2 linked regions of the Microlunatus soli genome follow. The protein of the gene in region 1 interacts with the protein of each later gene in a pairwise test. Links are inferred from orthologs where the notes say so. Each region holds a gene or a part of one and is shown in the gene's direction. Other genes may lie near its edges.

Region 1 (14,500 bases):
GTCGCCGGCGGACGAACTGCCGAGGGCCACGGCGAACAGCTCCCAACCGCAGCTGCTGAAGGCGTTGGCGACCGTCGTCGCCGCCCTGCCGAACTCGTTGCAGCGCAAGATCGAAACCATCCAGGCACCGACCAGGGACTCGATCCAGCTCAAGCTGAAGAACGGCGACGTCGTCTTCTGGGGCAGTGAGGATCAGTCCGCGCTGAAGGCGGAGGTGGTGGCCCCACTGCTCAAGCAGCCGGGCACCCACTTCGACGTCTCGGCACCGGGCAATCCGGCGATCCGCTGAGGCCCCTTACCCGACTCCGGTTTCATGATCAACTAGCCGTCAAGGTCAAGTAGAACTTGAGACAAATATGGGCTCTGACACACCGATCTCGCGCCCAAGGTATGTCGTGTGGACTTTCCCGATGCAGACCTCATAACGTGACGTGCACGCCTCGGTCTGGACGTTGGACTTCTTCCCCGTGGACCTCAGGTCGAGACTGACCCGCAAGCAGCGCCGCGGGCCGGTCGAGATCGTCTGATCCGAGCGTCGAGACCTCCCACAGGGGGTTCAGGGCGGGGCATCGACAGACATGCAAGAGCTACGAACCGTTGCACATACCCGGCAGCGAGAAGAGGCGGGATCAAGTGGTCACTGCATCGCAGAACTACCTGGCGATCATCAAGGTGGTCGGGGTCGGTGGCGGCGGAGTCAACGCCGTCAACCGGATGATCGAGGCAGGTTTGCGAGGCGTCGAGTTCATCGCGGTGAACACCGACGCCCAAGCCCTGCTGATGAGCGATGCCGATGTCAAGCTCGACATCGGCCGCGACCTGACCCGCGGTCTCGGCGCGGGAGCCGATCCGGACAAGGGTCGGCAGGCCGCTGAAGATCATTCCGACGAGATCGAGGAGGCGCTGAAGGGCGCCGACATGGTCTTCGTCACCGCCGGTGAGGGTGGCGGCACCGGCACCGGCGGCGCGCCGGTGGTGGCCCGGATCGCCCGATCGCTCGGCGCATTGACCATCGGTGTGGTGACCCGGCCGTTCAGCTTCGAGGGGCGGCGTCGCTCGGTGCAGGCCGAGGAGGGGATCAACAACCTCCGTGAAGAGGTCGACACCCTGATCACCATCCCCAACGACAAGCTGTTGGCGATGACCGACCATCAGGTCGCCATCCTGGACGCCTTCAAGCAGGCCGACCAGGTGCTGATGCAAGGTGTCTCCGGCATCACCGACCTGATCACCACTCCGGGCCTGATCAACCTCGACTTCGCCGACGTCAAGTCCGTGATGTCCAACGCCGGCTCGGCGCTGATGGGTATCGGTTCGGCCCGCGGCGAGGAACGCGCCCGCGCTGCCGCCGAGATGGCGGTCTCCTCACCGCTGCTGGAGGAGAGCATCGACGGCGCCCGGGGCGTGTTGCTGTCGATCGCCGGCGGTTCCGATCTCGGCCTGTTCGAGGTCTCCGCGGCCGCCGACCTGATCCAGAACGCGGCCCACGAGGAAGCCAACATCATCTTCGGTACGGTCATCGACGACGCCCTCGGCGACGAGGTCCGGGTCACCGTGATCGCCGCCGGCTTCGAGGACGGCCATCCGCCGCGCCGCCAGCCCGGCGTCGGACGAACCGCCGTCCGCTCGGGACAGCAGCAGGGTCAGGCCACCGGCAACCAGTCCCGCCCCGCACCGACGTCCACCGGCGCACCGAACAGCGGCGCCGGTGCACCGGCACGGCAGCCGGCGCCGGTCGGGCAGCAGTCCGGCTTCGGTCAGGGTTCCGGCCAGCCGTCCGGTTTCGGTCAGGGTTCCGGCCAGCAGTACGGCGGTCAGCGTCCGGGGCAGCAGGGTGGTAACGCTCAGAACGGTGGCCAGCAGGCCGCCGGGCAGGGCAACGGCCGGACGCCCGGACAGCAGGCCGGCAGCCAGCAGGGAACCGGGCAGCAGGGTGGCCAGCCGGGAAATGGTCAGCAGGGCCGTCCGAGCGGTGCGCCCGCGGCGCAGCCCGGCCAGTCCGGCCGGCAGAGCCCGTTCAACCCGCCGGCGTCCAACGGCTTCGGGCCGCGCACCAATCAGCCGGTGGAGGACGACGACGACCTGGACGTTCCCGACTTCCTGAAGTAACGCCGGCTTCGTGAAGTACCAACAGCTTCATGAGTGAGGCAGCTTCATGAGTAACACAGGCGACCGGGCGGGTGGTGATCGTGGACGAGGAAGCCGCGATCGCCACCCGGTCGGAGGGTTCGGCACCGATTCGGCTCCGGCGGCCGGACGCGTACCGCTGAAGCTGCCTGGGAGACCGCTGAACAATCTGCCCTGCTGCGCGGGCGCTGTACGCACCGCTCGCGACGGGCACATTTGTTCAGCAGCCTCCTAGGCGTGTCGGGCGTCGGTTCGGTCGCAGCGGCCGGACCAGCCGGTAGGGTCGAGCGCGAACGTATCTGGAGCGGAGAGGTCACAGGAAAGATGGCGGATAGGCTGAAGCGGGCGGCGGCGTGGCTCGGTCTCGTCACCGACGACCGGTACCCCGAATACGACGACAACGAGCCGACCGAGGGCGTCGCCCGAGAGGACCTGTTGGCCGAGTCCGAGGGGCAGTCGCGCCAGTCCTCGGGGTACGGCCAGGGCGCCTCGTCGGACCACAGCCAGGACCAGCGGTCCAACGGCGCAAGTGTCACGCCGCTGGAGACCCGCCGCGAACCGGCCGGTCAGCCGACCGCGCACAGCAACGCGCAGCCGGTGGTCACCGGCAACCAGCAGACAGCCGCCGCGCAGGCGGTCGTCGAAGCACCAGCACCTCAGCAGGAGAGAGCCGACTTGTCCCGGATCGTCACGGTTCATCCCCGGTCGTTCAACGACGCCCGGACCATCGGCGAGCACTTCCGTGACGGCGTGCCGGTGATCATGAACCTGACCCAGATGGAAAATGCCGACGCCAAGCGCCTGGTCGACTTCGCGGCCGGGCTGATCCTCGGCCTGCGCGGCAACATCGAACGCGTCACCAGCAAGGTCTTCCTGCTCTCCCCGGAGAACGTCACCGTGACCGCCGAGGACAAGGAACGGATCGCCGGCGGCTTCTTCAACCAGAGCTGACCGGCGCCGCCGAACGTTCGGCGAGCGGGATTCGGGGAGCTCTCCGGGTCGCCTGACCCGGACGACCCGCTGATCTCCGCGTACTCTGGAGTCGACAACGGCAGGCGAGCACAGAGAGTCACGAGGGCAGCATGCAGGCGATCTTCGGAATGATCATCTACTTCATCTTGTGGCTCTTCCTGTTGTTCATGATCGGACGGATGATCCTGTCCTGGGTCCCGGTGCTGGTCCGCGACTGGCAGCCGCGCGGAGCGCTGTTGGTGGTCGCGGAGGCGATCTACACCGTGACCGACCCGCCGCTGCGGCTGCTCCGCAAAGTGCTGCGGCCGGTCCGGATCGGCAACATGATGCTGGACATCGCCTTCCTGGGGCTGTGGCTGGGCGTCATCATCCTGATGCGGGTCAACGCCTACGTGCTGCTGACCTGATTCTCACCCCGACATTCTCACTGCGACCGGGACGCGCTACGGGGTCGAGTGGCCCCGTACGGCGCTAGCGTGGCAGTCCTGCCCAGCACCGCATCCCGGGGAGAATCGAGAATGTCCGATGTGCTGAACGAGATCCGCAACGTCCGGTTCCGGATGGCCAAGCGCTCCGGGTACGAGGTGGTCGACGTGGACGAGTTCATCGACCTGGTCGAGCAACACGTGACGGCGCTGCTCCAGGAGAATCGGCTGTTGCGCGCCGACGTCGAGCGGCTCCGCCAGCAGCTGCCGCAGTGAATCGACAGTTGCCGCAGTGATCTGTCGGTGGCGCTCGAGCCCGGTCCCGCAGGGCCTGCCGTTCGAGTCCGCGCTGTCGGTACCGAGCGGAGTGGACCGGACGGGGTGAATCGGTCCGGACGAAAACTTGTCAACCGTGATTCGCTCACAGTCGCGTGGATTAGGTACGGTAGGTGGGTGTGCCCTGGTTGATCGGGCGTGAACGATGGTCAAACCGGGCGTTGAAGCAGGCAGTGCCTGTCAAGAACAGCAACTTTCAGAACCTGAGGTGAACGATGTCGCTGACTCTGGACGAGGTCCGGAACATCAAGTTCCGGATGGCCAAGAGGTCCGGCTACGAGGTCTTGGATGTCGACGAGTTCGTCGACCAAGTCGAAGCGTCCTTCGAGCAGTTGCAAGAAGAGAACGCCAACCTGAAGCGCCAGGTCGAATCGCTCAAGGCGACCGCCGGCTCGACCGAGAAGGCCGCCGAGCGGCAGCCCGCGGCCGCGGCACCGTCGTCGTCTGTCGCGAACGCCTCCGGTGCGGAGCGGCTCGTCGTCACCACCAGCGCTGAGGCCAGCCCGGCCGTCGTCCGACTGGTGCAGATGTCGACCGAGCAGGCCGAGAGCCTGGTCGCCGAGGCGGAGGCGCAGGCGAGCCAGATCAAGTCCGACGCCGAGCGCACCAGCAAGCAGGTGACCACCGACGCCACCACCCGCGCCGAGCGGGTGGAGAGCGAGGCACGGGTCAACGCCGAGCGGATCCGCTCCGACGCGCAGAACCGCGCCGACAGTCTGGACCAGGACACCGAGGACAAGCGTCGCGAGCTGTTCAGCGAGCTGGAGAAGCAGCGTGACCAGCTGGTCCTCTCGGTCTCCGAGCTGCGGAAGTTCGAGAGCGACTTCCGACAGAACATGACCAATGAGCTGAAGAGCCACATCGACTCGCTGAGCTCCGGCCGCGCCGAGCCGCAGGGGTCGACGCCGAAGCTGCTGTCGGAGACCAATGCCCAGCCGAGTCGCGGTGCGACCGGGTCGGGGTCGACCGGGAGTTCCGGCAACTCCGGGTCGGGCAAATCGTCCTCGGGTAACGCAAGTGGCAACGGTTCCAACGGCAGCCGGGCCGCCAATCAGCAGTCCAGCACCGACAAGGCGTCCGACAGCAGCAGCGCCGACAAATCGCAGGGCTCCTCGGAGACCCCGCGGTTGGACGCCCTGCTGGGCGAGCAGCACTGAGCAGACCTGTTTCGTCCCGGACCGATGGCGCCCATCGGCCCGGACGATCCTGATCGATCATCGACACCGAGTCGTTGCCGAATGGGCCCCACTGCGGGCCCATTCGGCGTTTCTGTGCTCGGATACCGGTGAAAACCCCTGAAGTTACCGAAACATGCGGTTTATTCATTGAAGAAACCCACGTTGGGCCCTACTGTTCGTGAGACTTCCTCGCATCCGCCGTACGGAGCATGAAGGGGCCTCGATGATGACCGCCAACGCGACAAGATCTGCCGCTACGAGTCGACGATCGGTGCCCGGTCCGAAGACCGGGAGCGGTGCCACGCCGGCAGCAGCGCGCGCGGAGAGCCGCGCCGCAGGCAGGACGGGGACGAAGGCCACGGTCCTGGCACAGGCTTCGGCCGCGAAGACGACGGCGACGAAACGGACGTCCACGAAACAGGCCACGGGAACGAACGGCGCATCGGCAAAGAAGACCCAGACGAAGAAGGCCCAGGCGAAGAGGGCCCAGGCGAAGAAGGCCCAGCCGACGAAGGCCCAGCCGAAGAAGGCCCAGCCGACGAAGGCATCGGAAAAGGCGAAACCGGCTGAAAAGACGTCGGCAAAGCAGCCGGGGACGAAAGCCACGGCAAAGAAGACGGCGACAAAGCAAACTGCGGCAAAGAAGACGACCAAGAGCCCGGCAAAGCGCGTGGCGACGAAATCCTCTCACTCAAAGGCCGCCCAAGCCGGCACCGGCGAGACAAAATCGACCGGGACGAAGTCGGCTGCTACCAAAGCGGCGGTGAAGAAGGCCGCGACGAAGAAGACGGCCACCAAGCAAGCCGGGACAAAGCGAGCGGCGACACCGAAAGCGGCCACCCGGAAGCCCGCCTCGACGTCCGACGCGGCGGCCGAGCCGACCACCGGTCGGGCAGTACCGTCCCGGACCAAGTCGTCGGCCTCGGGAGATCAGGCCACATCAGAAGTTCAGACCACATCAGAAGTTCAGGCCACATCAGAAGTTCAGGACAGACAAGACAATGGTTCCGCAGCGACGCTGAACACCGATGTTGAGAATTCGGCCCGAAAGCCGACCAAGACGAAGAAGATAGGGACCGTGACGAAGACATCATCGGCGACCGCAGGTTCGCCACCTTCCGAGACCGCCGATCGGGGCGCGACCGCGACGGCGAGTTCGACCATCGACCCGTCCGTCGCCACCGGCGCCGGGACCACAGCGGCCGACCTGCCGATCCGGCCGGGCGAGGATCCGTGGACCGCAGAGGAGCTGCAGGAGGTCCGCGACGAGCTGGAAAGCGAGATCGCCCGGCTGGCCGATCAGATCGAGGTGTCGGAATCGGAGCTGGTCGGGCTGCTCCGGGACGGGAGCGAAGGTGCCGGCCGCGATCCGGCCGACGTCGGCTCGACCAATTTCGAACGTGACCACGAGATGTCGCTGGCCAACAACGCCCGTGAACTGCTCGACCAGACTCGGCTCGCGCTCCGACACATCGCCAACGGGACCTACGGTGCCTGCGACAACTGTGGCAAGCCGATCGGTAAGGGGCGGCTGCAGGCGTTCCCGCGTGCCACACTGTGTGTGGAATGCAAACAGCGCGAGGAACGTCGATAACCGAGTCCACTCCCAGCAGCAGCCGCCGGCGAGCACCGAGCCGGTGGCTGTTTGCTGCCGTCGCGCTGGTCGGCCTGGCGCTGGACTTCAGCACCAAGCAACTGGCGGTCGCCCACCTGGACCCGGCCGATCCGCCGTCGCTGTTGGGTGGATTGATCACGCTGCAGCTGATCCGCAATTCCGGTGCCGCGTTCAGCCTCGGTGAGAACTACACGATCGTGTTCACCGTGCTGGCGATGGCGGCGCTGCTCTTCGTGCTGTTGGTGTTGCTGCGACGGATCGCCCATCTCGGGTGGGCGGTCGCACTCGGTCTGCTCACCGCCGGGGTGGCCGGCAATCTCACCGACCGGATCTTTCGCCCGCCGTCGCCGTTCCACGGCCACGTCGTCGATTTCGTCCAGTTACCGCATTTCGCGATCTTCAACGTCGCCGACATGTGTGTCACGGGTGCTGCCGCGCTGATCCTGATCCTGGCGATCTTCAAGAACGTCTCACTCGGTGGCGTCCGGTACCCGACTCGAGCCGAACGAGAGGCGTCGGAGACGGCCGTAGCGGGCGCGACCGTGGTGGAGGGCACGACCTCACCGGCGGATCTCGATGATCAGCGGCAGGCAGGCAAGGACTCCGCGGCCGAGGACGGCACTGACCTGGACAGCTCGCGATGAGCGAATCGAAGACCGTCCTGGTCCCCGACGGGCTGGAGGGTGAGCGGGTCGATGCCGCGGTGGCCCGGATGCTCGGGCTGTCCCGCAGCAAGGTCGCCGACCTGGCGGCGTCCGGAGCCGTCCGGGTGGACGGGGCGCCGGCCGCCAAATCGGACCGGGTGCTCGCCGGATCGCTGCTGGAGGTCGACCTCCCCGATCAGCGGGCCGGCGTGCCGGTCACGCCGCAGGTGGTGGCCGGAGTCCGGATCATCCACGACGACGACCACATCGTGGTGGTCGACAAGCCGGTCGGAGTCGCCGCCCATCCGAGCCTGGGATGGGACGGGCCGTCGGTGACCGAGCATCTCGCCGGTGCCGGCTTCCGGATCTCCACCTCCGGGGCCCCGGAACGTCAGGGTGTGGTGCAACGGCTGGACGTCGGCACCTCCGGACTGATGGTGCTGGCGAAGAGCGAACGCGCCTACACCGTGCTGAAACAGGCGTTCCGAGATCGTACGGTCGACAAGACCTACCACACCCTGGTGCAGGGCCATCCCGATCCGTTCGAGGGAACGATCGACGCCCCGATCGGTCGGCATCCGGGTGCGGACTACAAGATGGCGGTGATGGCCGGCGGCCGGCACAGCGTCACCCACTACACCACCCTGGAGGCGCACCGCGGCGCCTCCCTGCTCGAGGTCAAGCTGGAGACCGGGCGGACCCATCAGATCCGGGTCCACATGGCTGCCATCAAGCACCCGTGTGTCGGCGACCCGACCTACGGCGCCAATCCCAAGCTGGCCGCCGAGCTCGGGCTGATCCGGCAATGGCTGCACGCCGTACGGCTCGGATTCGTCCATCCGGCGACCGGTGACTACGTCGAATACGCATCCGACTATCCCGACGATCTGCAGCAGGCCCTGGAGCTCGTCCGCGCCGGCTGATCGGTCGGATCGGGGCTGCGGACCGCCGCCGAGGTCCCGTTCCGCGGTCCGCTGTGCTCCTTCTCAGTCCGACGTAATAGGGTCTGGGGCGTGCGTAGAGCGAAGATTGTCTGCACCCTCGGCCCAGCGACCGCCTCGGAGGAGCGTTTGGTCGAACTGGTGCGCGCGGGTATGGATGTTGCCCGGTTGAACATGAGCCACGGTGACTATCCCGACCACCTGGCCAACATCAAAGGCGTCCGGGCCGCTGCCGAGGAGGTTGGTCGCCCGGTCGGCATCTTTGCCGACCTGCAGGGACCGAAGATCCGTCTCGGTCGCTTCGCCGAGGGCAAGGTGCAACTGGCCTACGGTGCGAAGTTCGCCATCACCACCGATGATTGCGACGGCACCGTCGAGCGGTGCTCCACCACGTTCAAGGATCTGCCCGGAGACGTCCAGCCCGGTGACCTGATCCTGATCGACGACGGTCGGATCCAGCTGCAGGCCGACGAGGTGACCGACACCGACGTGATCACCACCGTCAAGGTCGGCGGTCCGGTCTCCAACAACAAGGGCATCAATCTGCCCGGCGTCGCGGTCAGCGTCCCGGCGCTCGGTGAGAAGGACCAGGCCGATCTGCGCTGGGCACTGGCCCAGGGTGTGGACATGATCGCGATGTCCTTCGTCCGCACCGCAGCCGACATCGAGATGGCCCACAAGATCATGGCCGAGGAGGGACGCAAGGTCCCGATCATCGCCAAGATCGAGAAGCCGCAGGCGGTCGAGAACCTCGAGGAGATCATCGACGCGTTCGACGCGTTCATGGTCGCCCGCGGTGATCTTGGTGTCGAGCTTCCGCTGGAGGAGGTGCCGCTGGTCCAGAAGCGGATCGTCACCGCGGCCCGCCGCTGGGCCAAGCCGGTGATCGTCGCCACCCAGATGTTGGAGTCGATGATCAGCGCGCCGCGGCCGACCCGTGCCGAGGCCTCCGACGTCGCCAATGCGGTGTTGGACGGTGCCGACGCGGTGATGCTGTCCGGCGAGACGAGTGTCGGCCAGTACCCGGTGCTGACCGTGGAGACGATGGCTCGGATCGTGAACGAGACCGAGGCCCACGGAATGGCTGAGATGCATTCGATCGATTGGGATCCGCACACCACCGCCGGTGTGCTGACCAAGTCGGCCGCCGACATCGCCGCCGGTGTCGGTGCGAAGTACCTGGTGGCGTTCACCCACTCCGGTGACTCCGCCCGTCGGTTGTCCCGGCTGCGGTCCGGCATCCCGGTGTTGGCGTTCACGCCGTTGGAGAGCACGCGCGCCGAGCTGACCCTGAGCTGGGGGATCGAGACCCACCTGGTGCCGATGGTCACCCACACCGACGACATGATCCGTCAGGTGGACAAGGCGCTGACCGAGTCCGGTCAGATCGTCGAGGGCGAGCGGGTCGTGATCATCGCCGGTTCCCCGCCCGGCAAGGCCGGCGCGACCAACATGGTCCGGGTCCGCAAGGTCGGCCTCCCACTCTGACCCACCCCCACACACCCGCCGAACAACAGCCGACCCGTCAGTTTCTCCCCGACACGCCCGGCGTGTCGGGGAGAAACTGACGGGTCGGCTGTGTTGTGGTGCGGGGTCAGGACTCGCGGGTGAAGACGCCGACGATGGTCTGGCCGAACGGGATCGGGAGCTTGTCCAGCACTCGGGTCACCGGGACGACGACGGCGTCGTAGATCTTGACCAGGGCCGGCTTCGGGCTGCCGGTGCCGCCCTTGCCGACGAAGGCCCACCAGGCGATGCCGCCGAGCAGGTTCACCGGCTTGCAGGTGCTGACGCCGAGACCGGCCTCCCGGGCGGCGGCCGACAGCGTGTCGGGGGTGTAGCGCCGGACGTGACCGACCTTGCGATCGAAGTCGCCGTACAGCTGCTGGTAGCCGGGCACCCACTGCACGATGGTGCCGCCGGGGCGCACCAGCCGGGACAGTGACCGCAGCGCGGTGACGTGATCCTCGATGTGTTCCAGGACATTGATGGCCAGCACGGTGTCCACCGGCCCCTGGCTCTCGACCAGTCGGTCGGCGTCCTCCGGGGAAAGCGCTGCCAGGTCCAGTCGGGTGGACTGCACCTCGGGGCGATCGGCGAAGCGTTCGGCCATCGACGCGACGGCTCCGGGGTCGACGTCGGTGACGATCAATCGCTTGCGGTCGGTGAACTGGGCGGAGAAGTCACCCATCCCGGCTCCGACCTCGAGGAGTTCGGGGCCGCAGTGCGGCGCGATCAGATCGAACTGGTAGCGGCGGTAGTTGCGTTGGTCGCCGCCACCACCGCTCTGCTCCAGATCGCGTCCGGTCGCGGCGGCGTAGGCGCCCGCCCCGCTGTCGGAAGCAGCCCCGCTGTCGGAAGCAGCCCCGCTGTCGGAAGCAGCACTGCTGTCGGTGTGGGCGGCGTTCTCGGTCTCGTCGACGGTAGTGCCGTCGGCCGGATCGCGGGTGCTGTCATCCGGAACCTGTGAAGCATCCATGATGCTGGAGTGTTTCAGAAACAGGATCCGATCTCCAACGGCCGTCGAGCCTGATCCGGCTCGGCGATGGCACCCGGGCGAGACGGGACGCCGAACGCGCTGCCAGCTGGGCATGGAACAAATTGTCTCCCCATGTGGACAACTGCGGCAGAAATATCGAGGCTCGGTGCTTGACAGCCAAAGCCGCAGGCAAACACCGCTTTCCCGGGCGTGTCGGACTGCGACATGAGACGGCGTGTCGAAATATTTCGAGGCCGCTGCGGTTGATCCTCCGCAGGATCTCGTTAACTTACTTGCACGTGATCAGCGCCCCCGTGACACAGGACCGAACCGCTACCTCGACCCTCGCGATCGACGTCCGCGAACCGTCGTTGGACGATGCCGGAGCTCTGTGGCAGATCGCCGGGGACTCTCGGACGCTCGACCTGAATCCGTCGTACGCCTATCTGTTGTGGTGCCGCGACTACGCCGCAACCTCGGTGATCGCCACCGTCGATGACGATCGCAGGCCGGCAGGATTCGTCACCGGCTATCGGCGGCCCGACGAACCGCGGACGCTGATGGTCTGGCAGGTCGCCGTCGACGAACAACACCGCGGCCGTGGCGTTGCCGGCGCGATGCTCGACCAATTGGTCGATCGGGTCGAGGACATCGATTGGTTGGAGACCACGATCACCGACGACAATGCCGCCTCGATCGCGCTGTTCACCTCCTTCGCCGAACGGCGGGGGAGCACGCTCAGCCGATCGGATCTGTTCCAGACAAAGCATTTCCCGGACAATCACGACGCCGAGCGGCTGTATCGGATCGGCCCGCTGGGCTGACGGTTCGCAGCAGGGCGGCATCCGCCCTTGATCAACTTCGCGCCGATCGGCCGCTGCCCGCACGCGCCGGCCGACCAAGATCAGATTTGTGACGTTGATCGGATGTCACCGTGCAGCACCGCGCACGCCCTTGTCCGTAGAGCGGTCCGCAGACTCGACCGCCACAGCCGGCCGTTGTGACCGTACCGACAATCACACCCACCACCGGAAGAAGATCATCTGATGCCCACCAAGCCGAGCCAGACGCCGCTCGAACAGCAGCGCAACCGGCAACCGGCCGCCGACAGTGACGGCGACGCCGACCCCGCGAAGCCGACCCCGGAGACGCAGATCTTCCATGATCGCGAGTCCCAGGTGGCCAGCTATTGCACCGAATGGCCGGCGGTCTTCGACACCGCCCGCGGCTGTTATCAGTACAGCGAGGACGGCACCCGCTACCTGGACTTCTTCTCCGGCGCCGGTGCGCTCAACTACGGGCACAACCACCCGGCCCTGCGCAAGCCGTTGCTGGATTACCTGACCGGTGAGCACGTGACCCATTCGCTGGACACCTTCACCGTGGCCAAGCGGAACTTCCTGGAGGCCTTCGACCGGATCGTGCTCGGTCCGCGCGGGCTGGATTACAAGGTCCAGTTCCCCGGGCCGACCGGGACGAACTCGGTCGAGGCAGCGCTCAAGATCGCCCGCAAGTGCACCGGTCGTGAGCAGGTCGTCAGCTTCACCAACGCCTTCCACGGCATGACGCTCGGGTCGCTGGCGGTGACCGGCAACTCGATGAAGCGGGCCGGCGCGGGGACACCCCTCTATCACGCCAGCCCGGCGCCGTACGACGACTACTTCGACGGCCAGACCGCCGACTTCCTGTGGCTGGAGAAGGCCTGGGAGGACAGCGGCTCCGGTCTCGCCGTTCCGGCTGCTGTGATCGTGGAGACGGTCCAGGGCGAAGGCGGTCTGCGGGCCGCTCGGATGAATTGGCTCCGCGAACTGCACGCACTCTGCCGTCGGCACGAGGTGCTGCTGATCGTCGACGACGTGCAGGCAGGCTGTGGCCGTACCGGCACGTTCTTCTCCTTCGAACCGGCCGGAATCCAGCCCGACATCGTCTGCCTGTCCAAGTCGATCAGCGGATACGGGCTGCCGATGGCGCTCACCCTGCTGCGGCCCGAACTGGATCAATGGGATCCGGGCGAACACAACGGCACCTTCCGCGGACACAACCCGGCGTTCGTGACCGCAACCGCTGCGCTGGAGACGTTCTGGACCGACGACCGGTTGCAACGCAATGTCGCCGATCGCTCCGAACAGTTGCAGGACGCGCTGAACCACATCGTCGAGTCGGTGGACGGCGCGGCGCTACGCGGTCGCGGCCTGCTGACCGGCGTCGCCTTCGACGACGCCGAGGTCGCGGGCAAGATCCAGGCCGCCGCCTTCGAACGCGGTCTGTTGGTCGAGACGTCCGGGCCGGAGAGCGAAGCGATCAAGATCATGCCGGCGCTGACGATCACCGAGGACGAGCTGGCCGAGGGCATCGACCTGTTGCTCGCCGCGACCGGCGCCGTACTCAAGATCGATCTGAGCCGCGAACCGTCGCTGGTCGGCTGACCGCGGACGTCCCACCCCGAAAACTCGAAGATCCGAAAGGCACCAGATGAAGGTCATCCACCTCGATGAACTGAACGACACCGAGTCCGACGTCGAGCACGGCACCTGGCGGAGCCGCCGGTTCGTGCTGGCCAAGGACGGTGTCGGGTTCTCGTTCCATGACACCGTGCTGTACGCCGGCACCGAGACCGAGATGTGGTACGCCAACCACATCGAGTGCGTCTACGTCTACCAGGGCACCGGCAAGCTGCTGAACCGCGACACCGGCGAAGAGTTCGAGCTCAAGCCCGGGACGATGTACCTGCTGGACAAGCACGATCGACACACGGTCAAGCCGGAGACCGACATCCACTGCACCTGCACCTTCAACCCGCCGGTCACCGGCCGCGAGGTGCACGACGAGGACGGCGTCTACCCCCTCCTCACCGAGGAACCGGCCACCGCAACAGCCTGATCCCACCCGCCCCACAAGCCACAACCGAACCTCGATATATCAAGGTTGGACACGTTCCCGCGGTCCGGGAACGTGCGCAACCTCGATATATCGAGGTTTCTGTGGCAGGGGTGGGGACAACTGAAAAGGAATCTCTCGCGACTTGTACGAAGGAGAAGCCGACATGTCCGTCAGCACGCAGACCGACGCCTACCCGACGCGCACGATCAGCCGGCCGCAGGTGATCGAACGCCGTGAGCCACCGGTCTGGGGTGATGCGGCTGGTGGCCCGTTCGGGACCGCCGACCTGGAACACTTCGCCGAGACCGGCTACGTGCTGATCGACCAGCTGGTCGATGCTGACGAACTGTCGCAGCTGCGGGCCGAGTTGTCCCGGCTGTCGGCCGACCCGAAGGTCCGGGCCGACGAACGCACCATCGTGGAGGCCAAGTCGCAGGACGTCCGGTCGATCTTCGAGGTGCATCGCAGCAGCGAGGTGTTCGCCAGGATCGCCAACGATCCGCGGGTGGTCAATCGGGCCCGACAGATCCTCGGCTCCGAGGTCTACATCCATCAGAGCCGGGTCAACTTCAAGCCGGGATTCGAGGGCAAGGAGTTCTCCTGGCATTCGGACTTCGAGACCTGGCACGCCGAGGACGGGATGCCGACGCCGCGGGCGGTCAGCATCTCGATCTCGCTGACCGACAACTACTCCTTCAACGGACCGTTGATGATCATGCCGGGCTCACACACCCGCTACATCGGCTGCGTCGGTGAGACCCCGGAGGAGAACTTCCGCGGCTCGCTGGTGATGCAGGGCGCCGGTACCCCGGATCGGGAGACCCTGACCCGCTTCGCCGACCAGTACGGGATCGACGTGATCGAGGGGTCGGCCGGCGGCGCGTTCATGTTCGACTCCAACTG
Region 2 (14,508 bases), 240 kb from region 1 along the record:
AGGTTGTCGGCTCCCTCGCCGATGGCGTACTCGATCACCACGGTCGCCCGATCCGGGGCCAGCAACGCGACCGACACCAGGTCGGCATCGGAGATCTCGATGGTCCGTTGCGCGATGACATGCAACGGGTCCTCGCCGGCGGTGCTGAACAGTTGCCCGTGGACGTCGTTGGAGGCCTGCAGCCAGCGCTGCTGCAGCTGAGCCTCCTGATACACCCGTGCATTGCTGATCGCGTTACCGGCCGCACCGGCCAGCATCCTGACCAGTTCTTCGTCGGCGGCGCTGAACTCGCCGCGCGAGCTGTTGGCCAGATAGAGGTTGCCGTAGACCTCGTCGCGGACATGGATCGGCACCCCGAGGAACGAATCCATCGGCGGATGGTTCGGTGGAAAGCCGACCGACCGTGGGTCGTCGGTCAGGTCACGCAGCCGGATCGCGACCGGGTCGTCGATCAGGGCACCCAGCAGCCCCTTGCCCTCCGGGAGATGGCCGATCTCGGCGACCGTCTCGGCGTCGATCCCGACATGGAGGAAGCGTTCCAACCTCCGATCCTCCGAGATCACTCCCAGAGCGGCGTACCGGGCGCCGGACAATGTGCGCGCGGAGTCGGTGAGCCGCAGCAACACCTGCTCCAACGACAGGTCGCTGCTGATCGTCTCGATCGCCAGCACCAGAGACCGCAGGCGTTCCAGGGCCGGGTCGGACGCGGATCCGGGATCGACGATCTGGTCGATCAGTTCGTCGAGCTCGGACGTCTGTCCGTCCGATGACCGGAGGTCAGGATCAGGCTGTCCGGACATGCCCGCCAGATTACGCCGTTGCCGCCTGTTGCTCGACTGTGCCTTCGCCGCCCGACTCGACGATGACATCCACCAGCCGGCGACGGCGGGTGGCCGGACTGGGAGGTGCGTGGCCGATCTGCAGGACCACGATCGGATCGACGGTGAGCCCCATGGCCGTCCGCAGTCGTTGCCGGATCGCCGGAACCTGGGCGGCATCGCTGGACAGGCCGGCCTGGAGTCGGCGGCCGGTCAGTTCCAGCAGGACGCGTTGCAGGGCCTCACCGGCACGCATCCAGTCCGGAGCCGACTCGGTCCGGGCACACAGCAGCATCGGCAGTCCGCCGGACGGGTCGGTCAACACGGCCGGGTCGTCGGTCGGCGTCGGAGAGTAGCCGGCGGTGACCGACCAGGCCCGTCGTTCGGCGCGGTGGCTCGGCTCGGCCGTACTCATCGCAACGGCCCGCTCGGTGAGCTCGCGCAGCGTCCTCGGTTGATCACCGACCAGCGGGACCAGGACCGCGCCCTCGGCGAGGGCGGCGATCGGTAGCCGCTGCAGCAGATCCGCCGGGACGTCGGCATCGGTGAACGGTTGCCGGTTCGTGCGGCGGGCGTCGGCGACCAGCGCCAGGTCGCCGATCCCTGTGCTGTCAGCGGGCTGGTCGTCGGAGACCGTCACCGTCGCCAGCAGACGTGACCGAGCGCTCGGCCGCTCGTCGGACTCGTGTCGTCGGACACTGACACCGATGCCTTCGGCGGCCAGCGCAGCACGAGCGTTGAACAGCGCGCATCCGCAACTCATGATCAGCAACCGACCCTCCGGGTCGTGCGCCAGCAACTGTCGTTCCGGATCGGACCACAGTTGCAGGGTGCTCGCGGTGAGTCGGAAATGCCACGGCTGGGTGTTGTAGATCGAGGCGGCGAGGGTCCCGCAGACGGCGGCACGACGGAGCGCAGCCGCCGAACATGCGTTGTTCGCCATCTGCCTGCTCCTTGCCCCGAACGGGCCCCCTGCCCGGTTGGGCACCAGTATCGACAGCCGGTGAGCCACGCGCTAGTGCCGTGAGTCACTACTTCGTCCGGCCAGCCAGGAGCGGACGCTCAGCACCCGGTCGACTCTCGGCTCCAGCTCAGCAAGCAGCCTCGGCACGGCGGTGACGGCCTCGGCGCGACGTTGGTCGCCGTCATCACGCAGACCGGCGACGCGTTCCAGGCACAGGCCGAGCCAGTCCAGGCTGATCCGCAGGTCGATCGCCAGATCGGTGGGGCCGATGTCGACGGGGTCGCCGCCAGCAGCGCGATAGCCGGCGACCACGGCACGGGCAACGTCCCGATGCTGCCAGACCGCCAGCGACATGGCGGTCCGGGCCAGCTCCTGCCGCGCCGGCCAGGGTGCGGCGACGTCCCAGTCGCAGAGCACCGGACCGCCGGCTGTGATGATCAGGTTCTTCTGATCGACGTCGCCGTGGCTCATCGGTTGGCCACCGAAGTCGGTGACGGCGTCGCGCAGCAGTTCGCCGACCTCGCGGACCACGGGCGCCGCGTCGGCCGCCCGGTCGGCCAGCACCGGATCGCCCGTTCGGACCCGGCCGACCAGTTCGTCCCAGCCGTCGATGGTCTGTTGATCATGGACCGGGAAGACGTCGGCTCTGCCAGGATGATGATCGAGTGCGTGCATCCGCGCGAGGTCCCCGCCGACCCGGTGAGCGATCTCGGGTGAGACCGGACCGTCGCCGCACGGTTCGCCGTCGGCCCACTCGTGCACCCGTACCGTGACGCCTTCTCGACGAGGGACACTGGGCCGCTCGCCCGGAAGATCGGCGAGCACCGACCCGTCAGTCGTCAGCATCGGTCGCGGCATCGCGATACCGGATCGGTGAGCAGCCAACTCGAAAGCGGCGGCCTCGAGCAGCCAATCCTTCCAGTGCGGATCCCGCCACGGGTTGAGCAGTTGTTTGACGGCGTAACGGCCTTCGGACGTGGTGAGCCGGTAGACCCTGTTGGACCAGGCCCGCCCGATCGGTGCGACGTCGACGACCTCGCCGGGCAGGCCGTACGCGTGCAGCACGTCCGCGATCGAGAAGTCCGGTCTCACGACGTGCTTTCGGACAGTCGCTCGATCAGACCGATCGCGTCGTACGGCGCCCGGACCTTGGCGTCGTTGTCGAAGTAGACGAACACGTCGTCCACCTGGTCGGCCCAGGAGTTGATCTTGTCGGCCCAGGCGTCCAGTGCACTCGGCGGGTAGCCACTGACGTACAGCTCGTCGGCGCCGTGCAGTCGCAGATAACCGAAGTCGGTGGTGAGCTGCTCGATCTGCGGCCATCGACCGGCGGTGTCGGCGATCACCAGCGCGATCCGATGATCATGGAGCAGATCGATCAGCTCCGGTGTGTTGAAGGTGTCGTTGCGGACCTCCACGGCATGCCGGATCGGCCGCTCGGGAGTCGCCGACTGCAGGTGCACCCGATCCTGGTCGAGTCGGTCATCGTGCTCCGACCCGACCGCGATCGCTTCGGCGTGGGTGCGGGGCAACGCGTCGAAGAAGGCGGTCAGCCGACCGGCGTCGTACGTCAGATCGGGCGCCAGCTGCCACAGCATCGGGCCGAGCTTGTCGGCCAGAGCGAGCGGGCCGGAAGCGAAGAAATTCGCCAACGACAGCTGCGGGTCGAGCAGTCGCTTCATGTGGGTGATGAACCGGCCGCCCTTGACGGAGAAGACGAAGTCGTCCGGCGTCTGTTCCCGCCAGTTGGCGAAGCTGCTCGGTCGCTGCAACGCGTAGAAGGTGCCGTTGACCTCGATCGAGGTGAGCCGTTCGGCGGCGTAGCCGAGTTCTTGGCGGTGCGGCAAGCCTGCGGGATAGAAGCTGCCTCGCCAGGGCTGATAGGTCCACCCCGAGATGCCGACTCTGATCATGACCCGATCCAATCATGGCCCGCTATAGTCGGCCTCCTCATATCGCGTACGGACGGAAGCCGGTGAAAATCCGGCGCGGTCGCGCCACTGTGACCGCAGCCGATGGCTGCGGGAGTCAGACCCGCCGGATGCGAGCCTTGTCGATGGGACGCGTCATCCCGGAAGGAAGTATCGCCACCGATGGCCGAGGCCAACCCTGTCCGCCCGACCGACCCTGTCCGTCTGATCACCACCTGGACCCGACGGGACTGGCTGCAGGCCGCCGGTCTGATCGGCTTCATCCTGGCTCTGCACGTCGTCGGTTTCGGATTGTTGATCACCGTGATCGCCCCGCAGCATCATCGGATCGGCGACACCGTCTTCGGTGTCGGCCTTGGCGTCACGGCCTACACCTACGGCCTGCGGCACGCCTTCGACGTCGATCACATCGCCGCGATCGACAACACCACCCGCAAACTGCGCTCCGACGGCGGCCGACCCAAGTCGGTCGGCTTCTGGTTCGCGATGGGGCACGCGACGATCGTCTTCGTGCTGGCGGCGTTGGTCGGTGCCGGTGCGCATACCGTCGGCAACTTGCTCAGCGAGGATTCGCCGGTCCGGCAGACCCTCGGTGTGATCGGCACAATGTCGTCGGGGCTGTTCCTGTATCTGATCGGCATCCTCAACCTGGTGGCGCTGATCGGAATCGGCCGGGTGTTCTGGCGGATGCGCCGCGGCGAGTTCGACGGCGATCGGTTGGAGGCCCAGCTGCAGAGCCGCGGACTGCTGGCCCGGATCCTTGCTCCGATCACCCGGGCGATCAAGCATCCGGTGCAGATGTTCCCGATCGGGTTGCTGTTCGGACTCGGATTCGACACCGCCACCGAGGTGGCGCTGCTGGTGTTGGCCGGGACCGGCGCGGCGACCGGGTTGCCGTGGTACGCGATCTTGGTGCTGCCGTTGCTGTTCGCCTGCGGCATGAGCCTGCTGGACTGTCTGGACGGGATCCTGATGAGCGTCGCCTACGACTGGGCGTTCCTGAAACCGGTCCGCAAGATCTACTACAACCTGACGATCACCGGGCTGTCGGTCGCGGTGGCGTTGCTGATCGGCACCATCGAGGTGGTGTCGGTGCTGCACGACAAGCTCGGTTGGCACAACACTGTTGTCGATGCGGTGGCGAGGATCAGCCTGGACAACGTCGGTTTCATGATCGTCGGACTGTTCGCCGTGGTCTGGCTGATCGCCGTCGCCTACTGGAAGATCGCTCGGGTCGACGATCGGTGGGCCTGACCGGTCGCATCCTGGAAGTCGGCACCAGTTTCGAGAGGGAGAGCCAAACGTGAGCACTGCCAGCGTGTCCGCGATACCGACGCCGAAGCGCACCCGCCGGGTGATCATCAACACCGACGCCAAGAACGAGGCGGACGATCAGTTCGCGATCGTGCACGGGCTGTTGACGCCGATGTTCGATGTCCGCGGGCTGATCCCGGCGCACTTCGGCACCCGGCGCAGTCAACGCAGCATGGCCGAGTCCCGCGAGGAGATCGACCTGCTGCTCGAGCTGCTGGGTCGTTCGGGGCAGGTCCCGGTCGCCGACGGTGCCGCCACACCGATTCCGCACGAGCGGACCGCGGTCGACTCGCCCGGCGCCCGGATGATCATCGAGGAGAGCAAGGTGGCGACCGCCGACGATCCGCTCTACGTGTCGTTCCTCGGCCCGCTGACCGACATGGCTTCGGCGATCCTGCTCGACCCGGCGATCGTCGACCGGGATGTGATCGTGATCTGGATCGGTGGCTTCGACTACACCGCGCCGCCGCCGGAGACCACGATCGAATTCAACCTGTCCAACGACATCGCGGCGGCCAACGTCGTCTTCGACTCCGGCATCACGATCTGGCAGGTGCCGCAGCCGGTCTACACCAAGGTGTCGGTGAGCTACGCCGAACTGATCGACACGATCGGCGGCAGTAGCGAGCTGGCCGACTATCTGATCCGCCAGTTGGTCGAGTGGAACGCGACCTGGCACGCCGAGCCGATCGAATCCCGTTCGCTCGGTGACTCGCCGGCGATCGGGTTGATGATGTTCCCGGCTGCCGGCCGGCTGCGTACGGTGCCGGCGCCGCGGTTCGGCGCCCAAGGTCAGTACGTCGTCGGTTCCGGCCATCCGATCCAGGTCTGTGAATCGTTCGACGTGCGCTTCCTGCTGGCCGACATGTTCGCCAAGATCCGGCTCTTCGGCCGATCCTGAGCGATTCTGGGGCCGCTGGGAGTGCGTGGGACAATGGTGCGGCTATGACAACTCTCCCGCTGGTCTTCGACGCGCCCAAACGTGGCCTGCCGCCGAAGCATCTCGCCGACTTCACCACCGCCGAACGGGCCGAGGCCGTCGCGGCACTGGGGGAGAAGCCGTTCCGGGCCAAGCAGCTGTCCAACCACTACTTCTCCCGGTTGACCGTCGACCCGGAAGCGATGACCGACATCCCGGCCGCGTCCCGGGAACGGTTGGTCGGTCAATTGATGCCGACCCTGTTCACCGAGGTCCGCTCGGTGGCCGCCGACGGCGGCAGCACCCGCAAGGCGCTGCTCCGAGCACACGACGGCACGCTGGTGGAGAGCGTCCTGATGCGCTATCCGGATCGGGCGACGTTGTGCATCTCCAGCCAGGCCGGCTGCGGGATGGCGTGTCCGTTCTGCGCCACCGGGCAGGGCGGTCTGGAACGCAACCTGTCGACCGCCGAGATCGTCGACCAGGTGCGGTCTGCCGCGGCGGTGATGCGGGACGGTCTGATGCCCGATTCGTCCGGTACCCCGACGCCGGGTCGACTGTCCAACATCGTCTTCATGGGGATGGGCGAGCCGCTGGCCAACTACAAGCGGGTGGTCGCCGCGGTCCGCCGGATCACCGAGCCGGCGCCGTCCGGCCTGGGCATCTCGCAGCGTTCGGTCACGGTGTCGACCGTGGGCCTGGCACCGGCGATCCGCAAGCTCGCCGACGAAAAGATGCAGGTCCGGCTCGCGGTATCGCTGCACACTCCGGACGACGAACTCCGCGACACCCTGGTGCCGGTGAACAATCGGTGGTCGATCGACGAGGTGCTCGAGGCAGCCCGCTACTACGCCGACACCTCCGGCCGCCGAGTCTCCATCGAGTACGCCTTGATCCGCGACATCAACGACCATCCGTGGCGGGCCGACCTGCTGGCCAAACGGTTACGCCAGCATCTGGGACAACTGGTGCACGTGAACGTGATCCCGCTGAACCCGACCCCCGGCTCGAAATGGGACGCCAGCCCGAAGCCGGTCGAACGGGAGTTCGTCCGCCGGGTCAACGCCGGCGGGGTCGCCTGCACCGTCCGCGACACCCGCGGTCAGGAGATCGCCGCGGCCTGCGGCCAGCTCGCTGCCCTGGAGAACTGACACCCTCGCCAAGATCCCTGATCTTGTCGAAGAACCCTGAGCCTGTCGAAGGGCCACCAATCACCCTGGAGGATCGATGCCAGACCGCCCGCCGATCGCCGAACAGCTCGACCTCGCGGCACATCCGGAGGGCGGCTGGTTCGCCGAGACCTTCCGATCCGATGCCGAGGTGTCGGTCGACCGGGCGGGCCGTCCGGTGTCCCGCTCCGCCGCAACCTTGATCAACTTCCTGCTGGCAGCCGGTGAATCATCGGCCTGGCACGTCGTCGCCTCGACCGAGATCTGGATCTGGCAGGGGCCGGGGACCATCGATCTGCAGCTCGGCGGCGACGGCGAAAGCCCCGATGATCAACAACCGGTCCGTCGGCTGGGTGCCGATTTCGCCGCCGGAGAGCTGGCCCAGCTGATCATCCCGCCCGGTGTCTGGCAGCGGACCCTGCCCGGTGATCAGGACGCGCTGGCCAGCTGCCTGGTGTCACCCGGCTTCGACTTCGAGGACTTCCGGCTCGCCGCGTCGTAACTGCCGTAGTCCCTCGGCCGATCTTCTGGCGGATCAGAGCTCTGAGGGCGGGAATTCTGGACATTCGGCCGTTCTACGGTCGGCCGCGGTGACGATTCGCCGTGCCAGAAACTCGGACGAGTGTCCACAATTCGCAGGGGTGACCAGCAGCCGATGACGCATGATGAGGCTGATCACCGACGAACGCGAAGGACATCATGAAGCTGCTGCTGACATCGGGCGGTGTCACGAACCGGACCATCGCCGACGCCCTGGTCGACCTGCTCGGTCGACCGATCGAGGAGTCCGACGCGCTCTTCATCCCGACCGCCCAGTACGGCCAGCCCGCGTGTTCACCGGTCTCGGTCCGCAACGCCATCGCAGGCGGCCTGTGTGATCTGGGCTGGAAATCGGTCGGAGTTCTCGAGCTGACGGCACTGGCCAGCATCGGCGCGGACCGTTGGGTCCCGTGGGTCCGGGAGGCCGACGTGCTGCTGGTCGGCGGCGGCGAAGCGACCTACCTGGCGCACTGGATGCGACAGTCCGGGCTGGCCGATCTGCTGCCGTCCCTTGACGAAACGGTCTGGGTCGGGCTGAGCGCCGGAAGCATGGCGCTCACTCCTCGGATCGGCGACGAGTTCGTGGACTGGTCGGCAGCCGAGGACGATCGGACGCTGGGTGTCGTCGACTTCTCGATCTTCCCGCACCTGGACTACCCCGACTGGCCCGAGAACACCCTGGCCAGTGCACGCAGCTGGGCGACGAAGATCACCGGGCCGGCGTACGCGATCGACGACGACACCGCAATCACGGTGGTCGGCGACCGGGTCGAGGTGATCTCCGAGGGGCACTGGGAGCCGCTCAACGCCTCGTGACACGGGCGTTGTCGTCGATCGATCCAGGATCATCGACCGAGGGGCGGTCGGCGCGGCGTCACCAGTCCGGAGTCGTACGCAGTGATCACCAGTTGGGCACGGTCCCGGGCGCCCAGCTTGTGCAGCAGCCGTCCCACGTGGGTCTTCACCGTGCCGAGTGCCACCTGCAATTGTCGGGCGATCTCGGTGTTGGACAGCCCGCGGCCGATCAGCACCAGCACCTCGCGTTCCCGTTCGGTGATGCCGTCCGGCCCGTGCCCGACGCCCGACGGGCCCGTTCCGGTGAACGCGGCGATCAGTCGGCGAGTGGCGGACGGGGCCAACAGCGCCTCGCCCGCGGCGACCAGCCTGATGCCGTGCAGGAGTTCGCTTGCGCCGGCGTCCTTGACCAGGAACCCGCTCGCCCCGGCCGCCAGCGCGGCGTAGACGTATTCGTCCAGGTCGAAGGTGGTCAGGATGAGGACGTGCACCGACGACAGCTCCGGGTCCGCGCAGATCCGGCGGGTCGCCTCGATGCCGTCCATCTCGGGCATCCGGACATCCATCAGAACCACGTCCGGCCGGTGTTCCCGGGCCGACCGGACGGCCTCGCAGCCGGTGCCGGCCTCGCCGATCGGTTCGAACCCGGGCGACGCGTCGAGCAGAGCCCGGAAACTCTCCCGGATCAGAGCCTGGTCGTCGGCCAGCAGCACCGCGATCTCCGACGGGTCGGCCGGTTCGGTTCGGTATCGCATCTGGGTCCCGTCTCCCCGTGTCGTCATCTCCTCATCCCGTCCTCCTGGGGAACGTACGGCAGGTCGGCGATCACCTGGAAGCCGCCCTCGGGGCGCGGGCCCGCCCGGAAGGTGCCGCCGTACATCGTCACCCGTTCCCGCATCCCGATGATGCCGTGGCCGCCGGCTGCCGGATCGGAGATCCGCCGGCCACGGCCGTTGTCGGCGATGGTGACCCGGACCAGCTCGTCGGCGGTCTGCACCGACACCCAGCAACGTTCGGCGTTCGCGTGTTTCAAGACATTTGTGACCGACTCCTGGACGATCCGGTAGACGGTGAGGTCGAGCGCTTCGGGCAATGCGTCGACCTCGCCGAGGGTCAGGTTCACTGCCAGTCCCGCAGACCTCAGCCGGGTGGCCAGGCTGGGCAGGTCGGACGTCCCCGGGGCCGGCGCCAGGTCGCCGAGCGGGTCGTCGTCGGCCCGCAGCACGCCGAGCAGTCGCCGGATCTCGGCGAGCGCTGATCGGCTGGTGTGCTCGATGGTCCGCAGGGCGGCGCGGGTCTCGGTCGGTCGTTCCTCGGCGATGTGGTTGGCCACCGTCGCCTTCACCGCGATCAGACCCATGCTGTGCCCGACGATGTCGTGCAGCTCGCGGGCGATCCGCAGTCGTTCCTCGGCCACCGCGTCGCGGGCGAGCCGACGGGCGAACTCGGCCAGTAACGTACGTCGCCATCGGACCAACCGGCCGACGGCCCAGGCGATGATCAACTCGGCGCCGACCATGCCGAGTTCGATCGGCCACCACAACGGCAGCTCGCTCGTCGGCGCCGTCACCGGGGTCACCTGGAATCGGTGGTAGATCCAGGGGATCGTCCGGGCGGGTACGGCCAGGCCGCCGACCAAGGCGAGGCCGGTCACGACGACTCTCCGACCCTCGGCGGCCACGGTGTAGAGCGCCAACGCCGTCGCCGCGTATGTCACCCAGAGGGCACCGATCCCGACGGCGCCGAGAAATGTTGCGACCGCGGTCGCCGCGACCAGGAAGCCGAAGATCGGCAGCGGCCAGCGGCGACGTACCGCCAGCGGCAACGCGACCGCGGCGCCGGCCACCCAAGCCAGCCACACCGGTCCGGTGAACGCCGGTCCGGGCGGGTCGAGCACGGCCCGGGTGGCGATGATCGACAGCAGCACGGCAACACCGCTGTCGATCAGCACGTCTCGTGTCGTTGATCGGTCCTGTCGCAGCACACGTCGACGCTATCGCCGGGTACGGGGCAGGTCGTCCGACCTGGGTCGGACGTCAGATCCCTGACCTGAGGCAGACGCGCCCGCCCGGTTTCGCTGACACGCTGGCATTCGCGTGCCGCCCCGAACCAACCGATGGGAGTCCTTGACATGACGGTGACCGCGAAGCCGACCGGTCCGAACGCCGCCGCGGATCTGCGGGCAGCGGGGGCGCTCGTCGGCGCAGTGCTGGTCGGTGCCGTCGGCGGGTACGCGGTGGCGACGCTGGCCGGTCTGCGCGATGTTCGGTGGGCCAACACCCAGGTCGCCTCTCTCGCGTCGGCGGCCGGTGGTCTGGTGCTGGGGGCGATCACCAGTGCCGTCCTGCTGGGCCGGCGCGGTCCGGCGTTCCTGATCCGAGCACCGGGCCCGATCGTGGGCTGGCCGGGAACACGACTCGGCGCCGGATCACTCGTCCTGGCGCCGTTGCTGCTGCTGGCCGGCGAGCTCGTCCGCTCCGGGCACTTCTACTTCTTTCCCGATCAACTGGCGGCGATGGAATCCGCCCGGGGCACCATCCTCACCTCCTATGCGCTCTACACCGCCGGGCTGGTCCTGATGATCCCGGCGTTCGTCGCGCTGGCCTCGATGATCGGTCGGGAACACCCGGTCTGGGGATTCTGGGCAGCCACGATCGCGGTGGTCGGCAGCACGGTGCGGATCTTCCAGGAGGGCATCAGCTTCCTCGCGCTGCAGTTGGTCGGGGCGCAGGGACTGGAGACGGCGACCAAGGCTGTCGATGCCACCTACGGCGCCTGGTACGTCCTGGAGACGTTGAACGGCAGCGACAATCTCGCCTGGGCGGTGCTCGCGATCGGTGCCTACCGGGCTCGGGTACTGGGCTGGGCGCCGGCGCTGGCGGTCGCGTTCATGATGACCCACTACAGCGGTGTGCTGAAGGGGACCGACCTGAATTCACTGACCGGTGCGCTGCTGCTGGCCGCCGCGTTGGTGCCGCTCGGCCTTCGCCTGTGGGCCGCCGCCGAACCGGTCTCCCGCAAGGTCTGGTGGCTCGGCGTCGTCGCGATCGCTGCCCTCGTCCTGCAATACCTCATCGCCGTGCTGAGTGGTTTCCGGAGTCTCGGATGATCATGGTCGCCGTTGATGGCAGCGGACACCCGAGTTGATCATGAAGGCCGGTGATCGCCGTGCTCCGGCCCTGGTCCGCGGGGACCTCCTTCGATGCAGGTCAAAACTCGACCGGGCGGGACCTTCCTGGCTGGCACCGTCGCGGGCGGACTCGTACTCGATCTACGGAAGGAACCACGATGCGAACATCCAACTTCGCTCGCAGGATCAGGATCGCCGGGCTGTTGGCCGGCGCAGCCGTGGCATGCGCCGCACCGGGGGCGCTGTCCACCGCGCAAGCGGACGTCAGTGCCAACTACGACCTCAAGGTCACCAAGCAGGGCGACGACAAGGCCGTGTTCGACAAGGACCGGCACATCTTCGACGTCTGCGACAAGGAGAGCGACAACCACGCGGTGTACGCGAAGTTCTCGTCCAATCCCGACAAGCTCTACTACGACTCCAACTCCGGTTGCGACCGGCACAAGGCGCCCGGACATTGGTACAAGCTCGGCGCCATGTATGTCTGCGAAAGCATCCCCTACTGGCCCGATTCGTGCAGCGACGGCGTTGTGCTGAAGACTCAGTAGCGCATCGATCATGATCTTTGTTGATCATGTTCGTGATCGTTGCCGCGAGCGATCATCGTCGTCGGGATGCGGAGGTGGTTCGGGCCGCGTTGATCACCGGCCAGTCGGTCGAAGAGCATCTCGGCGGCAGCTCGACCGATGTCGTCGACATTCTGACTGACCACCGAGATGCCACCCCGGATGACGTCGGCCAGCGGGAAGTCGTCGAAGGCCAGTACCGTCACCGGATCGTCGGCGTCGACGGCGCGGATCACAGCGTGTGCGGCGACCGAACTGGCGGCCAGGATCGCCGTCGGTGGTGCCGGTGCGGCCCGCCAGTGGGCGAGTTGCCGGCGCAGCCGCGGCACCTGATGGTTGCCGCGGACGACGATGCCGGCGTCGACCGGCAGACCGTGATCGGCGAGCGTTCGTCGGTAGCCGTCGTACCGCTCTGCCTGGGTGAACAGTTCCGGATCGTCGCCGACGAACGCGATCCGCCGATGGCCGCGCCGGTGCAGGAGTTCGATCGCCTCGCGGACGCCTTGCCGGTTGTCGCAGAGCACCGTGTCGGTCTCGACACCGTCGATCGGCCGGTCGACGCAGACGGTCGGAAGATCACGGACCAGCCGTGCGAGGTAGCGGCTGCCGATGCCGGTCGGCCAGAGGATCAGGCCGTCGACCCGGCGCGAAGTCAACGACTCGATCGCGTCCCGTTCGCGATCGGGTTCGTGATCGGTCAGCGAGACGGTGACCGCCGAATCATGATCACGGGCAACGGTCTCGATGGCCCGAGCCAGCTGGGCCTGGACCGGTTCGGCGATGTCGGCGCAGACGAAGCCGATCGAACGGGTCAGGTCCTTGCGCAGCATCCGGGCCGCGGAGTTCGGCCGATAGCCCAACGTACGGATCGACGCCTGGACCCGGGCTCGCATCGACTCGCTGACCGCGCGTTCACCGTTCAACACCCGGGACACCGTCTTCGCGCCGACCCCGGCGTGCCGGGCGACGTCATGGATGGTGGGGCGACGCGGCATTCCCACCTCCGACGCGAGTCCTGACACCGATGTCACCGGTGATCACCAGGGCAAACGCTATGCCATCGCCGACGGAGGCCGGCCGACGGCGTCCCGGTGGGTCGCCGAGGGTCCTACCGTGGCAGCACCTGATGATCATGCTCGCTGTCGAGACAGGACATTTTCATGCACCAGCTCTACTACCAACACCCCGGCACCTGGTTCGGAGACTGCATGCCGGTCTACGCAGCCGGGGCCTTCCAGCTCTTCCACCAGCGCGACACCCGACGCCCGGGTCCGTTCGGTGAACCGTTCGGCTGGGCGCTGGCCCGGACGACGGATTTCGTCGACTACGACGATCTCGGTGAGGTGATCCCGCGTGGCGCCGACGACGCCCAGGACCAGTTCATCTTCGCCGGCAGCGTGTTCGAGGCCGAGGGCCGTTTCCATGCCTTCTACACCGGATTCAATCGGGACTTCGCGGCGGACGGGAAGCCGGCCCAGGTCTTGATGCACGCGGTCAGTGACGACCTGGAGCACTGGACAACTCAGGACGGCGAACTGGTCGTGCCGCAGGACGGCTACGACCCCGACGACTGGCGCGACCCGTTCGTGCTTCGTGACGAGCCGAACGACCGGTGGGTGATGATCTTGGGGGCGCGCACCGGCGCGGACAAGCGGGCGCGAACCGGCCGTACGGTGTGGTTCACCTCGACCGATCTGGAGAACTGGGCGTTCCAGGGTGACTTCTGGGCACCCGGCCGCTACACGATGCACGAGATGCCGGACCTGTTCCGGATGGGGGATCGCTGGTATCTGCTGACCACCGAGTACAGCGACCGCAGCAAGACCGTGTATCGCAGCAGCGACAGCCTGCAGGGCCCGTGGAGTGCACCGGTCGACGACGCCTTCGACGGCCGGGCCTACTACGCCGCCCGGTCGGCCTCCGACGGCGAGCATCGCTACCTGTTCGGCTGGGTGGCGACCAAGGAGGGGGATGATGATCTTGGTGCCTGGCAGTGGGGTGGCACCCTGGTGGTGCACGAGGTGTATCAGCGTGCCGACCGGTCTCTCGGCGTACGGATCCCCGAAACGGTCCGGGCGGCGTTCTCACCGGCAACGGAGTTGATCACCGAGCCGATCGTGGTGTCGGCAGCCGACGGTCGGCAGACGGTCGAGCTGGGGGAGACGCCCGCCGGCGAACCGTTCCTGGTCAGCATGACGGTGATACCGCGCACGCTGCGCAGCTTTGCGATCGGCCTGTTCGGCGACCGGGCCGGCACCGATGGGTACGCCTTCACCGTCCGCGCCGGCGAACGCCGCATCGACTTCGACCGGGTCCCGAACTATCCCTGGTATCGCTACGACAACCGGGGTACGGAACGCCC

What was found.
Region 2: the proteins of ftsZ (region 1) and rlmN interact in binary tests that used the Escherichia coli proteins (3 or more experiments, as listed by UniProt). The link is inferred for Microlunatus soli from one-to-one orthologs.

Annotation. Positions count from the first base shown.
Region 1 is NZ_LT629772.1:916,968-931,467, reverse strand. The notes cover bases 21-2,871. They hold ftsZ (cell division protein FtsZ), read left to right. Parts: upstream 21-633; coding sequence 634-2,109; downstream 2,110-2,871. Other genes in these bases: BLU38_RS04370 (cell division protein SepF), read left to right, coding at 2,452-2,871; BLU38_RS04380 (cell division protein FtsQ/DivIB), read left to right, coding at 21-289. Outside these bases: more of BLU38_RS04380, read left to right, coding at 1-20; more of BLU38_RS04370, read left to right, coding at 2,872-3,078; BLU38_RS04365 (YggT family protein), read left to right, coding at 3,210-3,506; BLU38_RS04360 (DivIVA domain-containing protein), read left to right, coding at 3,618-3,800; BLU38_RS04355 (DivIVA domain-containing protein), read left to right, coding at 4,076-5,017; BLU38_RS32275 (TraR/DksA family transcriptional regulator), read left to right, coding at 6,201-6,632; BLU38_RS04335 (signal peptidase II), read left to right, coding at 6,605-7,297; BLU38_RS04330 (RluA family pseudouridine synthase), read left to right, coding at 7,294-8,220; pyk (pyruvate kinase), read left to right, coding at 8,311-9,726; BLU38_RS04320 (class I SAM-dependent methyltransferase), read right to left, coding at 9,833-10,717; ectA (diaminobutyrate acetyltransferase), read left to right, coding at 11,032-11,541; ectB (diaminobutyrate--2-oxoglutarate transaminase), read left to right, coding at 11,764-13,143; BLU38_RS04305 (ectoine synthase), read left to right, coding at 13,190-13,597; thpD (ectoine hydroxylase), read left to right, coding at 13,761-14,500. UniProt on the Escherichia coli protein: Essential cell division protein that forms a contractile ring structure (Z ring) at the future cell division site. The regulation of the ring assembly controls the timing and the location of cell division.
Region 2 is NZ_LT629772.1:683,168-697,675, reverse strand. The notes cover bases 5,176-8,034. They hold rlmN (23S rRNA (adenine(2503)-C(2))-methyltransferase RlmN), read left to right. Parts: upstream 5,176-5,972; coding sequence 5,973-7,097; downstream 7,098-8,034. Other genes in these bases: BLU38_RS03265 (Type 1 glutamine amidotransferase-like domain-containing protein), read left to right, coding at 7,815-8,034; BLU38_RS03270 (cupin domain-containing protein), read left to right, coding at 7,174-7,617; BLU38_RS03280 (nucleoside hydrolase), read left to right, coding at 5,176-5,928. In the rest of the region: BLU38_RS03300 (sensor histidine kinase), read right to left, coding at 1-800; BLU38_RS31150 (nitroreductase family protein), read right to left, coding at 811-1,761; BLU38_RS03295 (phosphotransferase), read right to left, coding at 1,834-2,874; BLU38_RS03290 (DUF72 domain-containing protein), read right to left, coding at 2,871-3,695; Nickel transporter NicT, read left to right, coding at 3,876-4,967; more of BLU38_RS03280, read left to right, coding at 5,017-5,175; more of BLU38_RS03265, read left to right, coding at 8,035-8,471; BLU38_RS03260 (response regulator), read right to left, coding at 8,501-9,205; BLU38_RS03255 (sensor histidine kinase), read right to left, coding at 9,229-10,434; BLU38_RS03250 (hypothetical protein), read left to right, coding at 10,582-11,559; BLU38_RS03245 (hypothetical protein), read left to right, coding at 11,739-12,128; BLU38_RS03240 (LacI family DNA-binding transcriptional regulator), read right to left, coding at 12,137-13,141; BLU38_RS03235 (glycoside hydrolase family protein), read left to right, coding at 13,307-14,508.